4 regions of the Bacillus sp. SORGH_AS_0510 genome follow, and region 1 is predicted to be linked to each of the others. Evidence: predicted binding sites of a transcription regulator. Region 1 holds the regulator's gene; each other region holds the start of a gene.
What was found. Region 1 encodes LexA, which represses DNA repair genes until DNA is damaged. Its sites were predicted from a motif close to CGAACATATGTTCG; they were not measured.
Positions count from the first base shown of each region.

Region 2: QE429_RS10195 (Y-family DNA polymerase) is a predicted target of LexA. The motif match lies at 1,533-1,546, and genes of this name have one in related genera.
Region 3: QE429_RS20030 (YhjD family protein) is a predicted target of LexA. The motif match lies at 1,909-1,922, and genes of this name have one in related genera.
Region 4: uvrB (excinuclease ABC subunit UvrB) is a predicted target of LexA. The motif match lies at 1,778-1,791, and genes of this name have one in related genera.

Region 1 covers NZ_JAUTAU010000001.1:3,399,836-3,403,643, reverse strand. Annotated here, with positions in the region: gene glnA (type I glutamate--ammonia ligase) at 1-850, shown strand, start outside; gene QE429_RS17415 (DUF4257 domain-containing protein) at 915-1,202, opposite strand; gene lexA (transcriptional repressor LexA) at 1,411-2,034, opposite strand; gene yneA (cell division suppressor protein YneA) at 2,192-2,518, shown strand; gene QE429_RS17400 (YneB family resolvase-like protein) at 2,531-3,178, shown strand; gene QE429_RS17395 (DUF896 domain-containing protein) at 3,255-3,485, shown strand; gene tkt (transketolase) at 3,662-3,808, shown strand, end outside.
Region 2 covers NZ_JAUTAU010000001.1:2,006,024-2,009,831, forward strand. Annotated here, with positions in the region: gene QE429_RS10180 (MBL fold metallo-hydrolase) at 1-375, shown strand, start outside; gene QE429_RS10185 (SDR family NAD(P)-dependent oxidoreductase) at 414-1,211, shown strand; gene QE429_RS10190 (YqzH family protein) at 1,260-1,451, opposite strand; gene QE429_RS10195 (Y-family DNA polymerase) at 1,611-2,870, shown strand; gene QE429_RS10200 (YolD-like family protein) at 2,890-3,225, shown strand; gene QE429_RS10205 (CDGSH iron-sulfur domain-containing protein) at 3,357-3,563, opposite strand; gene QE429_RS10210 (iron-sulfur cluster biosynthesis family protein) at 3,710-3,808, shown strand, end outside.
Region 3 covers NZ_JAUTAU010000001.1:3,914,837-3,918,644, reverse strand. Annotated here, with positions in the region: gene QE429_RS20045 (M48 family metallopeptidase) at 1-209, shown strand, start outside; gene QE429_RS20040 (IDEAL domain-containing protein) at 487-723, opposite strand; gene QE429_RS20035 (competence protein ComK) at 914-1,495, shown strand; gene QE429_RS20030 (YhjD family protein) at 1,515-1,880, opposite strand; gene QE429_RS20025 (LCP family protein) at 2,153-3,094, shown strand; gene QE429_RS20020 (TVP38/TMEM64 family protein) at 3,122-3,787, shown strand; gene lepB (signal peptidase I) at 3,777-3,808, shown strand, end outside.
Region 4 covers NZ_JAUTAU010000001.1:1,242,797-1,246,604, forward strand. Annotated here, with positions in the region: gene panF (sodium/pantothenate symporter) at 1-1,119, shown strand, start outside; gene QE429_RS06265 (DUF2198 family protein) at 1,232-1,450, shown strand; gene uvrB (excinuclease ABC subunit UvrB) at 1,929-3,808, shown strand, end outside.

The DNA.
Region 1 (3,808 bases):
TGATCTTGGTGAAAACTGCCGTCGTGATATCGTTCTTGAACTTGAAGAAATGGGCTTTGAAATTGAAGCATCTCACCACGAGGTAGCACCTGGTCAGCACGAAATTGACTTTAAATATGCAGATGCATTAACTGCATGTGACCAAATTCAAACATTCAAGCTTGTTGTTAAAACTATTGCTCGTAAACACGGCTTACACGCAACATTCATGCCAAAGCCATTATTCGGTGTAAATGGTTCAGGAATGCACATGAACCTTTCATTATTTAAAAATGGTGAAAATGCATTCTTTGATCCAACTGGTGACCTACAAATGAGCGATACTGCTCGTCAATTTATCGCAGGTATCCTTAAGCATGCGCCAAGCTTTACAGCTGTTACAAATCCAACAGTTAACTCATATAAGCGTCTTGTACCAGGTTATGAAGCACCATGTTATGTTGCATGGTCTGCACAAAACCGTTCACCATTAATCCGTATCCCTGCGTCACGTGGATTAAGTACACGTGTAGAGGTACGTAGTGTTGACCCAGCTGCTAACCCATATCTTGCAATGGCTGTTCTTCTAAAAGCTGGTCTAGACGGAATCAAAAACAAGATTACTCCTCCTGCTCCAGTAGATCGTAACATCTATGTGATGAGCAAGGAAGAAAGAATTGAAGAAGGTATCGTTGATCTTCCAGCAACACTAGCTCAAGCTCTAGACCAATTGAAATCTGATGAAATAATCATAGATGGCCTTGGAGAGCACATCTTCGAACACTTTGTAGAAGCGAAAGAAATCGAGTGGGATATGTTCCGTACAGTCGTTCACCAATGGGAACGTGACCAGTATATGAGCATGTACTAAAATCAAAAAACCTTAGCGCCAAAAATGGGTGCTAAGGTTTTTTCATGTAAAAAGCCATGTTGATTTACTTTTCATTTTCTTGGCTGTTTAATAATTTAAATCTAATCATGATCGTATCACCGCCAATACTGGCAATGATGGAAAAAATAATGATCTCTACTAATGAGTTAGGTGCTGTGTACAAAACGAGCAGAAGGGAGGCTACCGAACCTAGAAGCAATTCTTCTAGAAAACCCAGATAAATGAACTTTTTTGTCTTTCTCGGCATAATGATTTTGCCGTGTTTCCGTACATGACCAGCGAATCCCACCAATCCACCAATTACTACAGAGAAAATAATGTCCTCTAACATTGTTTCTCACACTCCTTAAGCCGTTTATTTTTTGGACCTAAGGTAAATCTTGGTGTATTACCATTATATTAAAGTACTGTACTATTATCATGAGTAAATATACTGAATTTTCAATATATTGAACATGATAATGTATATTATTGAAATTTTTCCCAATATAGTGGACAAAAAAAGAGCCGTACCAGTTAGGTATCAGCTCCTTTGTTCTTTAATGGATATGGCGGTAAACACCAATTACTTTTCCTAAGATTGATACATTCCTTAGAATAATAGGTTCCATGCTAGAGTTCTCCGGTTGTAGACGGATATAATCTTTCTCTTTAAAGAATCTCTTACATGTTGCTTCGTCTTCCTCTGTCATGGCTACAACGATATCGCCATTATTCGCTGTTGGCTGCTGTTTAACGATGACATAATCACCGTCAAGAATCCCTGCTTCTATCATACTTTCACCCATGATTTCTAGCATAAATACATGCTCATCAGCTGGTGCCAAACTTTCTGGAAGCGGGAAATACTCTTCTACATTTTCAATCGCTGTAATTGGTAAGCCTGCCGTAACTTTCCCAACTACTGGAACATTGACTACTTTATTTCTCGGAATATTTGCGGTTTCATCGGCTTCTAAAATTTCAATGGCTCTAGGCTTTGTTGGGTCCCGTCTAATGAGACCTTTGCTTTCTAGTCTAGCTAAATGTCCATGGACAGTAGAGCTGGAAGCTAGGCCAACCGCTTCGCCTATTTCTCTAACAGAAGGAGGATAACCTTTGCTCTTAACCTCTTCTTTGATGAAATCCATGATATCCTGCTGCCGCTTTGATATTTTTACCATAAAAAGCACCTCGTCTGGTTAATGTTGACTTTATTATAGCATGTTCGCCTATTTTATACAAACATAAGTTCGAAAATAGAGTTGACAACAAACAAGTGTTCGTCCTATAATAAAAACAACAAAAGAGAACATATATTCCTATTAGAGGTGTAATCGTATGAAAAAAATTTGGAACCAATACTCTTATGCAATTACTCTTATTCTGTTAAGCTGTTCATTAGCAATCATTCTTTCCTTTCAAAATCACTCAAATGATGAGGATCATTATATGAAGGTGACTATTTCGGAGGGAGATTCATTATGGGATATTTCAAACCAGTATTCTACTCAGCACTCACTAACAAATAAACAATTTGTTGGTTGGGTTAAAAAACATAATAAAATTAGTAACGATCAAATTTTTCCTGGTGAAGAGATTATCATCCCTGTTAGCAAGGAAGACTCCACAGACACAACACAGCTTGCTAGCGCTCCAGGAAACTAGTAAGGGGTTTACATGAAAGCAATAATTTACTGTCGTGTTAGCACGAACAAAGATACGCAGGAAACATCATTGGAACGGCAGGAAGAAGAATTAATCCAATTGGCTAAACAGCATCAATTCGAAATTGACACTATTATCAAAGAACAAGCAAGCGGTTATGATTTTGATCGAGAGGGAATCCTTCAACTATTAGACCGAATCAAAGAGAAACAGGTTCATGCGCTGTTAATCCAGGATGAAACACGTCTTGGACGGGGAAATGCCAAGATAGCTCTTCTTCATTGCATATTTAAGGAGGATATCAAACTATATAGCATATCTCATAATGGGGAATTACAACTTTCAGAATCGGATTCAATGGTATTACAAATTGTTAGTATGGTGGAAGAGTATCAACGAAAGCTACATAATGCTAAGATTAAGCGTGGAATGAGGCGGGCGGTAGAGAGAGGATATCAACCCCAAGATAATTTGAAGAATCTCAATGAATCGTCAGGAAGGGAAAAAATTGAGGTTCCCATTCAAGAAATTGTTAGGATGAGGGAAAATGACATGACTTTTTCCGAAATTGCTGCAACTTTCAGAGGGTTGGGGCACCGTATTTCTAAAGCTACCGTACATAGAAGATATCAGGAATATATAGAATCACAAAATGAGTAGACCTTTTGCCTTGTCAGAAGGTCTTATTTTTAGTAAAATCAGATGTCAGACAACTAATTGAAAGGGAGGTTATTGAATGCTATCAAAAGAGAAAATGGATAGAATTAATGAACTTGCGAGAAAATCCAAATCAACAGGATTAACTGAATCAGAAGCAAAAGAGCAATCTAAACTAAGAAGTGAGTATTTAGCAACTTTCCGTTCCAGTATGCTTGATACCTTAACAAATACAAAGTTCATTGACCCTGAAGGTAATGACGTAACACCTGAAAAAATAAAAGCAAGGAAGAAAAATACACTTCATTAATAAATCGGGATACATTTTGTATTCCCTTTTTACATATACAAGCAAATAATGTGTCAAAATAAGAAACAAAATGCCTTTTAGCCTTTATCTAAATGCTTTTTGTTGAATTAAAAACATCGGCAATATAATATTAATGATGTATTTAGTATCCTAGTGATTAAGAAAGGATGTAATTCATGTTTAATTCTATTGATGATTTATCAGTAACATCTATCCGTACGCTTTCCATTGACGCAATCGAGAAAGCAAATTCAGGACATCCTGGTATGCCAATGGGTGCGGCTCCAATGACTTATACATTATGGACACGTTTCATGAATCAT
Region 2 (3,808 bases), 1.4 Mb from region 1:
CCATTACTTGAGCCGCCGGCACCCGGTGAAAAAGAAAGGCCAAAGCCACAGCTTCAGCACAATGATTCGATGAAGAAGCTGCTAGCGTATCCGATCCGCTGTGTGTACACGGGTCACGGTGAAGAAGTGTACGAGTTGGAAGATCTAATAGAAAAACGACTCACACGACAACATGAACGAGCGATGACGGTGAAAAATTGGCTGAAAGAGGAGGAACTAACTGTATTTGAAATCTGTAAGCGCCTGTTTCCAACCGTCTATCAGCGTGAACTAATGCTTACCATATCAGAAACCGTCGCTCAACTTGACTATTTAGCCTCTATCGGCGAAATTAGTAGTAATGATAAACAGCCCGTTCTCTACAAGGCGACTTAAAGATAGAGAAACGGGAGTAAGCGAGTAGAGGTGTTTAAGTGGGAAGGGAACAATTAAAAGGAAAAAATATAGTGATTACCGGTGCATCTGGAGGAATTGGTGCAGAAATCGCTAAGCTATGTGCAGCAAGCGGTGCCAATCTTGTTTTGTTGGCAAGAAGTATTGATAAGCTTGAGAAGCTTCAATCTGAAATTCAGGAAGCCTATCGTGTTAATGTCAATGTTTTTCTGCTTGATGTATCTGACACGGCACAGGTAGAGAAGGTATTTAAACAGATTTTTGAAATGACTGATCAGGTTGATATTCTTGTCAATAATGCAGGCTTCGGCATTTTTCGTGAAGCACATAAAGCATCAATGGATGAAATCAAGGGAATGTTTGATGTGAATGTAGTGGGGCTGATGGCATGCACGAGTATGGTGCTGCCGAAGATGCGGGAGAGGCGTTTTGGCCATATCATTAATATTGCCTCGCAGGCAGGTAAGATTGCGACGCCAAAATCAAGTGTATACTCAGCTACTAAGCATGCCGTACTTGGTTATACAAATGCGCTAAGAATGGAGCTTGCGGATTATAATGTGCTAGTAACGGCCGTTAATCCAGGACCAATCGCTACTAATTTTTTTGACATTGCAGATGAACAAGGCACATATGTAAAAAATGTACAGCGGTACATGCTTCAGCCTGAATTTGTTGCAAGTAAGGTGGTTAATAGCATGCTGACGAAAACAAGAGAAATCAATTTGCCGCGCTGGATGAACATGGGAAGCGTGGTTTATGTTCTCTTTCCTCGGTTGTTTGAGCGTCTGGGCAAGAGAGCATTTAACTCAAAATAATTGTAATTAATCCAGCCTCGATTTGAGGCTTTTTATTTTGTCTAAATTTCACCCGGTTAAAAACTCATAAACTGTGTCATTTATGATCTCGTGTAAATCTGCTTTTGGTTCTTCTACTTTTACTAGCAAAATCCTATTGATTAGGTCCTCTAAATCTTTTTCGCCAATAGGCATGGATTCAGTTGAATAATACTGCTTTAGACAGTTTAAAATCATTTTTTTTATCAGCTCTTTTTCCACCAACATACACCTCATCCATTATTATAACGCTTTTTTAGTTAATCACTATAAGAAAAATTGTCAAAAAATCCCCATTGAATACGAACGCATATTCGCTTATGATTATGAGTATAATAAAAAGGAACAAATGTTCGAAAAAATAAATGTGAGGGAAACGCTATGGTAGATTACAGTACGCTGCCTCAAAACAAAATCTTATGTGTGGATATGAAAAGCTTTTATGCAAGCTGCTCCGCTGTCATGCTTGGTCTTGACCCCTTGAATTGCTATTTAGCTGTTTGCGGTAATAAGGACCGTCAAGGGAGTATAGTACTTGCTGCTTCCCCAAGATTAAAAAAAGAATTTGGGATTAAAACGGGGTCACGAATGTTTGAAATTCCTGAAGATCCGAGGATTCAAATTGTTGAGCCCAAGATGGCAACGTATTTACGTATTTCTACAGAAATTTCGCGTGTGTTTAACCGCTATGTACCAAAAGAGGCCATTCATACGTATAGCGTCGATGAAAGTTTCATTAAAGTGGACGGTGCTAAGCATTTGTGGGGAGATGCTGAGACGATTGCTCGAAAAATAAAGGATGATATTGAGCGGGAATTTCAGTTGCCATGTGCAGTAGGGATTGGACCCAACATGTTGATGGCAAAGCTTTGCCTGGATCTTGATGCAAAGAAAAAGGGAGTGGCAGAGTGGACATATGACGATGTCCAGACAAAGCTTTGGAAGGTATCGCCGCTTAGAGAAATGTGGGGAATTGGCAGGCGTGTGGAAAAAACTTTAAATAGTATGGGGATTTTTACCGTTGGGCAGCTGGCCCGCTACGACTTAGAAAAACTAGAAAAGAAATTCGGGATTATGGGAAATCAACTTTATTATCATGCCTGGGGAGTGGACCTTTCTGATTTGGGAGCAACCATTATTCAGGGACAAATTAGCTTTGGAAAAAGCCAAATTCTTTTACGGGATTATAAAGAGGAAGAAGAGATTAAGGCCGTCATCTTAGAAATATGTGAAGAGGTTGCACGAAGAGCAAGAACTCATCGAAAGGCGGGGAGAACCATAAGTCTTGGAATAGGGTACAGTCAGGATGAATTTGGGGGCGGCTTTCATCGCTCAAGAACCATTTCACAGCCAACAAATGTGACGATGGAGCTTTACCGTGTTTGTTTGGAATTGTTTCACGAGCATTATACAGGAAAGACGGTACGGCAAATTTCTATTGCTATTAGCAATATTATTGATGATCACGAGCTGCAGCTTGATCTTTTTGATATGAGTGCATACAAGAGAAGAGAGCTGGGCTATGTGGTTGATGCTGTCCGGAGACGATTCGGTGCAGGCTCTCTGCTGCGCGCAGTTTCTTATACAGCTGCAGGAACCGCCAAGCACCGGGCCACCTTAGTTGGAGGGCATAAAATGTAACGAAAGAAGGTTGAAGCGCATGATTCGCGACCGCGGGAAAATCAAATGGACGTCGATGATGCTTCCAGAGCACGTGAAATTGCTTAGGGAATGGGTGAAGGAAGACGGATACGAACAAAAAAGAGAAATGGATGAACAGCAGTTGGAGCTCATGAACGAGGTACTCTCTGAAGCCGTTGAGTTTGATCAGTTCGTTACCATTACACATTATCGGAATCGTAACTATGAAATCGTCATTGGAAAAATCCATTACTGGGATGAACTGCAACAAAGGCTTCATATCGTTGACCGATTTGGAGAAGTACATCGTATTCCTGTTAGGGATATCGCTGATATCAGACTGACGGATTTATGAAATAAAGGCTGTGTTAAAGAACAGTGTTGATTTATACATCCTGTTGATTGGAGTAGAAATCAACAGACAAGTTTAACAGAGCAAAATAAAAGAAAAAGAGCGGTCCTAATGAAAGGCCGCCCACTTGCTTTCTATTCCCCTTTAGGAACACGTACTTGCGAATCAAATTTCCCTTTATGCGAGCCGTCACAGTATGGCTTATTGTTTGATAACCCACAGCGGCAAAGGGAAAAGGCTGGTTTCGCTGGATATACGTTACCTTCGCCATCAATCAATTCTACATCACCTGTAATTCTTAATGAACCATTATCATTTACTTTGATTTGTACTTTTGACAAAGAAAGCACCCCTTTTATAATTTCATATTAACTTTGAGAATAACTGGAATATAAGGAAAATGCAACAACAAAAGACGAGCAAAAAAATAAAAATCACATAAAACCTATGTTACAATCACGATATGCTTAAAAAAGGGGATTTAAACATGCAGATTAATATTACAGAAGCGGCAATCGAAAAAATTAATGAAAGAACAGCAGACCACAACGGGTTTTTAAAATTAAAATACGATACAGATGGCTGC
Region 3 (3,808 bases), 520 kb from region 1:
GTTATCAGGAAACACGTGCAGACAAATATGCGATTGAGATGACAAAAAATCCAGAGGCTGCGATTACTTCGTTTCAGGAATTAAGCCGTTCCGGATTAAGTCAAGTAAACCCTCCGTTATTAGTAAAGCTTTTCCGTTATACTCATCCTTCCATGCTCGATCGGATTTCGATGTTGGAGGAATACGAAATTAAGCAGAAAAATCAATAACAAGTATGGGGCTGAAGACTATGTCGTCAGCCTCATTTTTATAAAACAAAGGCTCTGTTGAAATTGTCTGTTGATTTCCGCTCCAGGCACTTCGCTTTCCGTGGGTGTTTCGGCGAGCCTCCTCGGAGAAACGCGCCTGCGGGGTCTCCCCTGAACCATACTCCCACAGGAGTCTTCGTGCCTTCCGCTCCAATCAACAGGTGGTATAAACCAACACTGTTCTTTAACACAGCCAAAACAAAAAACCGTCATATTTTGACGGTTTATTAAGCGTTATTTAGGTTCCAAATCGTTTGTTAATTTCCTTGAGCTGTCCGGTTAGAAGGAGAAAGGATCGTCTGTCTCGCCTGTCAATGGCCCCGTCAATTTTTCTCAACAATTTTTCCTTTTCCATTGTTAGCTGGATTTCAGATAAGAGCATGTCGATGTATAAATCCTGAACAAAGCCCTCTTTCATCTTACTGCGTTTCATGGCACCAAGTTTCATTAAATCTGTGTAAGATTTTTCATCCATGAAAATCACCTCTGATGCTTTTTTCTATTATATGGAGTTTTTTTATTATTATCAATACTTTTTTAATTTTCTGAAAAAATATTATATAATTGACAAAATGTGAACAATTTAGCAATAATTTCAATAATCTAAGGAATTATTTGTCGAAAGTGGTAAGATATGGTCAATGCTAATGTAGGAGTTGGATGGATTGAAGAAAAAAAAGTTTAGCGAAGCATATGAGTTTAACGTATTCACCATGTATATACGACCCGTGGAATATGGTAGTAAATTATATTCACAGATCGGTGAGACTGATGATAAATACTTGTTTCCTTTTAAACCACAAGACATTATCAAACATAGCTGCATTTATTTTGGTTCTAATTACAATGCTAGAAGAGAAGCAGCTAAAGAAATGATGGGCTTTACGCGTAAAGCGCCCATTGCTATTGAACCGAGTTTAGACATCTTCGTTTTCCCTACATCCTCACCCGAAAATCCTGAGTGTATTTGGATTTCATTATTACATGTTGAAGATTATTCAAAAATATCAAGTCAGCAAATTGAAGTTTTATTCTCGAATAAACAAACCGTTGTATTCAATATCCCTTTTACTACATTTCGCAATCAGATGCAAAGAACCGCTCTATTTAGAGCCAAACTATTACAAAGAATTGAGCGAAAAGGGAAAAAGAAGACATTATATTTAATTAACAGACCCAAAAAAATGAAGGCGTCAGAAACCTCTAGAGAATATATAGAGCGTGAAAAAGACCATAACCCGAAATAAGTATTGCCATCATTATTTATTAACGGGACAGATGTTTTTTTTGTAAGTAGGATTCCATTAATTCTTGTACCTTATTTCGAATTCTAGGGTTAAAGTAATTATGATTTTCCTCATAGCCTTTATAAATAAACATGTACATCGTAAAAGCGTCGTCCCGTTTGGTTTCAATGACTTGGAGTTTATTCTTCTTCATATATTGTTTTACCTCAGCCAATTCCCTTTGAATTTCCTTCATTGTTTCTTCAATTAAGTCCAAATAAGGTTTCTTTAACTTAAAGGGACTTTTCTCTACAACTGATAAATCACGATTTAGAATAATAAGAACCATTGGTAAGTAGATAGCTTTTTCCATTATGTCACGATCATCCTCTGGAATTCGAGTCATTCGATGCTCCACACCTTTCAACAAAATGAGAACAAACGTTCTAATTCATTTTACGAAAAAGCACTAATAAATGCAACATAACTTTATTTCTTTACAAGCTCGTCATTTGGCGAGCTTTCTTTGTTGCAAATTTCGCCGGTTTTATGAGAAAGTTTTTATTAATAGAAGGATATCTGATAGGGGAAAATGAATTAAATGAAGTAACCTAAAAATAGAAATATGAGTCAAATATAAGGATGAAGATAAAACATGGACGAATGGGTGGTAAATGTATGAGAGCAGATAAACATCAACATAAGAAAAAGAGAAGATGGACGTCCATATTGCTTGTATTGTTACTTTTAGTTGGAGCAGGAGTGGGTTATGCATATTTTCAATACAAACAGGGTATGAATCAATCATTAAAGAAAATAAATAAAGACAAGCAAGAACCTGAAGAAGTGTATACATTTGAAGGACAGAAGGATCAGTATGGGGATACGAATATTTTATTGCTCGGTAGCGATGCCAGAGGGAAAGAAAAGTCTCGGGCAGATACGATTATGATTGTACACTACAATGAGGATAAGGGAACGTTTAAACTAACTTCCATTATGAGAGATAGTTACGTTGAAATTCCAGGCCATGGTAAACATAAAATAAATTCGGCTTTCTCACGCGGTGGTCCAGAGTTAATGAGGCAAACCATAAAACAAAACTTTGATATTGACCTGCAATATTACGCTATTGTTGATTTTCAAGGCTTTGTCCAGTTGATTGATGAAGCTTTTCCAAATGGAGTAGAAATCGATGTAGAGAAGAAGATGTCTGCGAATATTGATGTAACGTTAGAACCAGGGTTACAAAGATTAAATGGTACACAACTTCTTGGATATGTTCGGTTTCGTCATGATGCAATCGGAGATTTTGGACGTGTGGAACGTCAACAAAAGGTTGTTAATGCAATTGGAAATCAATTAAGTGGATTTCAAACTATTACGAAGCTGCCAAAACTGATTGGTGTTGTCACACCATATGTGAAGACGAATATGGACACATCTGACATGTTATTTATGGCAAAAGACTTCTTCTCTGATAAAAGAGGAAATGTAACTACGTTACGAATACCAATAGAAAATAGCTTTACTGAACCGCGAATTAAGGGTGAGGGAGCTGTTTTGGATATTGATGTAGAAAAGAATAAAGAGGCACTTCATCAATTCATAACTCACTAAAAGGACAAAAGATAAAGGAGAGAACGGATGGACTTTGATGCATTGAAAGCTTGGTTTACGCTTGAAAATATTATGAGTCTAATACAGGAGTATCGAGCCCTCGGTCCATTGCCAGGTATTGGTCTGACGATAATCGAAGCCTTTCTTCCGTTTCTCCCTTTATTTCTATTTGTTATGGCTAATGCCAGTGCTTTTGGGCTTTGGTTAGGGTTTTTATATTCATGGATTGGCACTTGTATTGGAGCACTATTGGTATTTTTACTAATCAGAAAGTACGGGCAAAAACGATTGTTATCTTTTTTACCAAGACATCCAAAGGTGCGTAAACTTATGGATTGGGTGGATCAGCATGGATTTGGTCCCCTTTTTCTACTCCTTTGTTTTCCATTTACTCCATCGGCAGTCGTAAATATTGTTGCTGGTCTTTCAAAAATTAGCACAGCTCAATATATGCTTGCGGTTTGCATTGGGAAGATGGTAATGATTTTTACGATTAGTTATATTGGATATGATATTCATTCGTTAATAACTAAACCTTTTCGCACGGTCACCGTTTTACTTGTTATTTTCATTCTATGGTATGTAGGAAAAAGAATTGAAGGTAGATTGAATAAGAGTACAGAAACTGACCATAATGAAGAATTATATAGAGATAAGAAGTTGGAGAAAAGGAGGAGTTATAATGAAAATTGAATGGAAAAAGGAAGGAATGGA
Region 4 (3,808 bases), 2.2 Mb from region 1:
TTAATTGATTTCCTGAAGGAGCGATATAAGAGTAAAACGGTCGTGCTGCTTTCTGCAGCAAGTATTATTATTTTTCTGTTTTCCTCGATGACTGCTCAGTGGATTGGTGGAGCACGGTTGGTAGAAAGCTTAACAGGACTTTCCTATACCACTGCATTACTGATTTTTGCATTCTCAGTTCTTGTTTTCGTTATTGTTGGCGGCTTTCGAGCGGTTGCGCTAACGGATACGGTTCAAGGCGTTGTGATGTTCATTGGGACCTTAATACTGCTGATTGCCACCATTAAGGCGGGTGGAGGGATTCCTAAAATCATTTCTGATTTAGCAGCCGAGAATCCGAACCTGATCAGCCCGTTTGGTGCTCAGCACAATTTAACCCCGGCGTATGTTTCTTCGTTTTGGATTTTGGTAGGGGTTGGAGTAGTCGGTTTACCGCAAATTACGGTTCGTGCCATGTCGTATAAAAATTCCAAGGCGATGCATAATGCAATTATTATTGGAACGATTGTCGTTGGTTTTATCATGCTTGGGATGCATCTAATAGGTGTGTTTGCGCGTCCTGTTCTACCAAATGTAAAAATTGGAGATACCGTTATGCCATTGCTATCGATGAAAGTGCTGCCACCTTATGTTGCGGGGATTGTTCTAGCGGCACCAATGGCAGCCATCATGTCTACAGTTGATGCCCTTTTAATTCTAGTAAGTTCTGCTTTAGTAAAAGATGTTTATTTAAATTACATTAAGCCAAAAGCAGAGGACAATCATATCAAAAAGGTTAGCTTCAGTGTCACAGCAATTATTGGAATTCTTGTCATCTTGCTTGCCTTGAGTCCACCTGATTTAATTGTCTGGCTGAATTTGTTCTCGTTCGGCGGTCTTGAATCTGTCTTTATTTGGCCGGTGGTTTTGGGCTTATATTGGAGTAAAGGGAATAAATATGGGGCCATTACCTCCATGATTGTAGGAATGGGTTCTTATATTCTATTTGATCGATTGCATCCGAATGCCTTTGGTGTACATACAGTGGTGCTGCCGATCTTGCTGTCCCTACTTTGTTTTATCATTGTAAGCTTGATGACACGTCAAAAAGAAGTTAGCTTTCAAATGAGACAGGAATAATAAGTCTGTAGTCAATTAATATTTTTGTTGCAATTTTGTTCATAAATTTCTAGAATTAATTAACAGAAATTTATTGAATGAGGTGTACCCATTGGTAAATGTTATTGAATACATGTCCGCACTTATTTTGCCAGGGTTACTAGTCCTGCTTTTCACACGAGTTACTTACAATCGACTGATCGGCCTTGTATTAACGGTTGCACTGATCACAGCCTCTGTATATAAAGGGTATACGAATACGTTTGTGTTAATTGTCATTGATGCATTCTCATTGACTGCCGGCTTCTGGCTAGCGACTAAACTGAAGCCAAGAACCGTGAAGAAGACCTAGTAATCTAATAACTCCCCGCAAGTCTGTCAGGAAACTGACAGGCTTTTTATTATTTTCCTTTGTTAAACTGGCCTGTTGATTTCCGCTCCAGGCGCTTCACTTTCCGTGGGTGTTTCGGCGAGCCTCCTCGGCGAAACGCGCCTGCGGGGTCTCGCCTGAACCATACTCCCACAGGACATTGAATATGCTTCTTCGAATCAACACTGCACGAAGGAAATGCGGTAGCATTTTCGAGGATCTTCGCGCCTTCCGCTCCAATCAACAGGGTGTAAAAATCAACACTGTTCTTTAACACAGCCTATTATTTATACAAAAACAACAAAAAAACGAATACTAGTTCGCATATTGTTGGTTTGTTTTTGGGGTAATGTGGTAGAATGTTAATATGAAATTTTAGAGGATACACTTTCCAGCACCATCCTGGTCCCAAACAATTAATTTAGCTGAAAAGTGATTTATATGTACGGGAGGAAATCGTGTGAAAGACCAATTTGAATTAGTCTCAGCGTACTCTCCACAGGGGGATCAGCCGGAGGCCATCCGCCAGTTAGTCGAGGGGATTCGAAATAATAAGCGTCATCAAACGCTCCTTGGGGCAACAGGTACAGGTAAGACCTTCACCGTTTCAAACGTGATTAAAGAAGTAAATAAACCGACCCTTGTGATCGCCCACAACAAAACATTAGCAGGACAGCTTTACAGTGAGTTTAAAGAATTTTTCCCGAACAATGCCGTAGAGTATTTTGTTAGTTACTATGATTACTATCAGCCAGAAGCGTATGTGCCGCAAACCGATACCTTCATTGAAAAGGATGCCAGCATCAACGATGAGATTGATAAGTTACGCCACTCGGCCACTTCTGCTCTTTTTGAACGGAAAGATGTCATCATCATCGCCAGTGTCTCTTGCATCTATGGTCTCGGTTCGCCTGAAGAATACCGTGAGATGGTTCTTTCACTTAGAAGCGGTATGGAAATCGAGCGGAATCAACTGCTCCATCGCTTGGTCGATATCCAATATGAACGAAACGATATCGACTTTAAACGTGGGACGTTTCGTGTTCGCGGAGACGTAGTCGAAATTTTTCCGGTTTCCCGTGACGAGCATTGCGTACGCGTTGAATTTTTCGGTGATGAAATTGACCGGATTCGTGAAGTGGATGCTCTCACCGGTGAGATTATCGGTGAACGCGAGCATATCGCCATTTTCCCAGCCTCCCACTTCGTTACACGAGAAGAGAAAATGCGCGTTGCCATTCAGAACATTGAAAAAGAACTTGAGGAACGGCTAGAGGTACTTCGGTCTGAGGACAAACTGCTTGAAGCGCAGCGGATCGAACAGCGGACCCGTTATGATTTAGAAATGATGAGAGAAATGGGTTTTTGTTCAGGCATTGAGAATTATTCAAGGCACCTGACATTAAGACCTGCAGGTTCAACACCATATACTCTGCTCGACTATTTTCCAGACGATTTTCTCATGATTATCGATGAGTCACATGTTACCCTACCACAAATCAGGGGTATGTTTAATGGTGACAAAGCAAGGAAACAAGTCCTTGTGGACCACGGCTTCCGTCTGCCATCGGCTCTTGATAACCGGCCGTTAACGTTTGATGAATTTGATAAGCATGTTCACAACGCCATCTTTGTCTCAGCGACTCCTGGACCATATGAGCTTGAGCATACACCGGACATGGTTCAGCAAATCATCCGCCCTACTGGACTCTTAGATCCAACGATTGAAGTTCGGCCGATTGAGGGACAAATTGATGACTTAATTGGTGAAATTCAAGAGCGAGTAAAGAAAAATGAGCGTGTTCTCGTAACTACTTTGACGAAGAAAATGTCAGAGGACTTAACCGATTACCTAAAAGAAATCGGTATTAAAGTTCAATATTTACACTCAGAAGTAAAAACGCTCGAACGGATTGAAATCATCCGTGAACTGCGAATGGGGAAATATGACGTTCTTATCGGAATCAACTTGCTTCGTGAAGGTCTGGATATTCCTGAGGTGTCACTCATAACCATTCTTGATGCGGACAAAGAAGGTTTCCTTCGTTCCGAGCGATCGTTAATTCAGACCATTGGACGTGCGGCGCGGAATGCCAATGGACACGTGATTATGTATGCCGACCGAATCACCAATTCTATGGAGCTGGCGATTTCGGAAACAAGACGGCGCCGTGCCATCCAGGAAGAATACAATGAAAAGCATGGGATTATACCGAAAACGATTCAGAAGGCAATCCGTGATGTTATTCGTGCAACACATGCAGCCGAAGAGCAGGAAGAATACACACCTGCTGCATCCTTCAGCAAGATGAACAAAAAGGAAAGAGAAAAACTGATTGC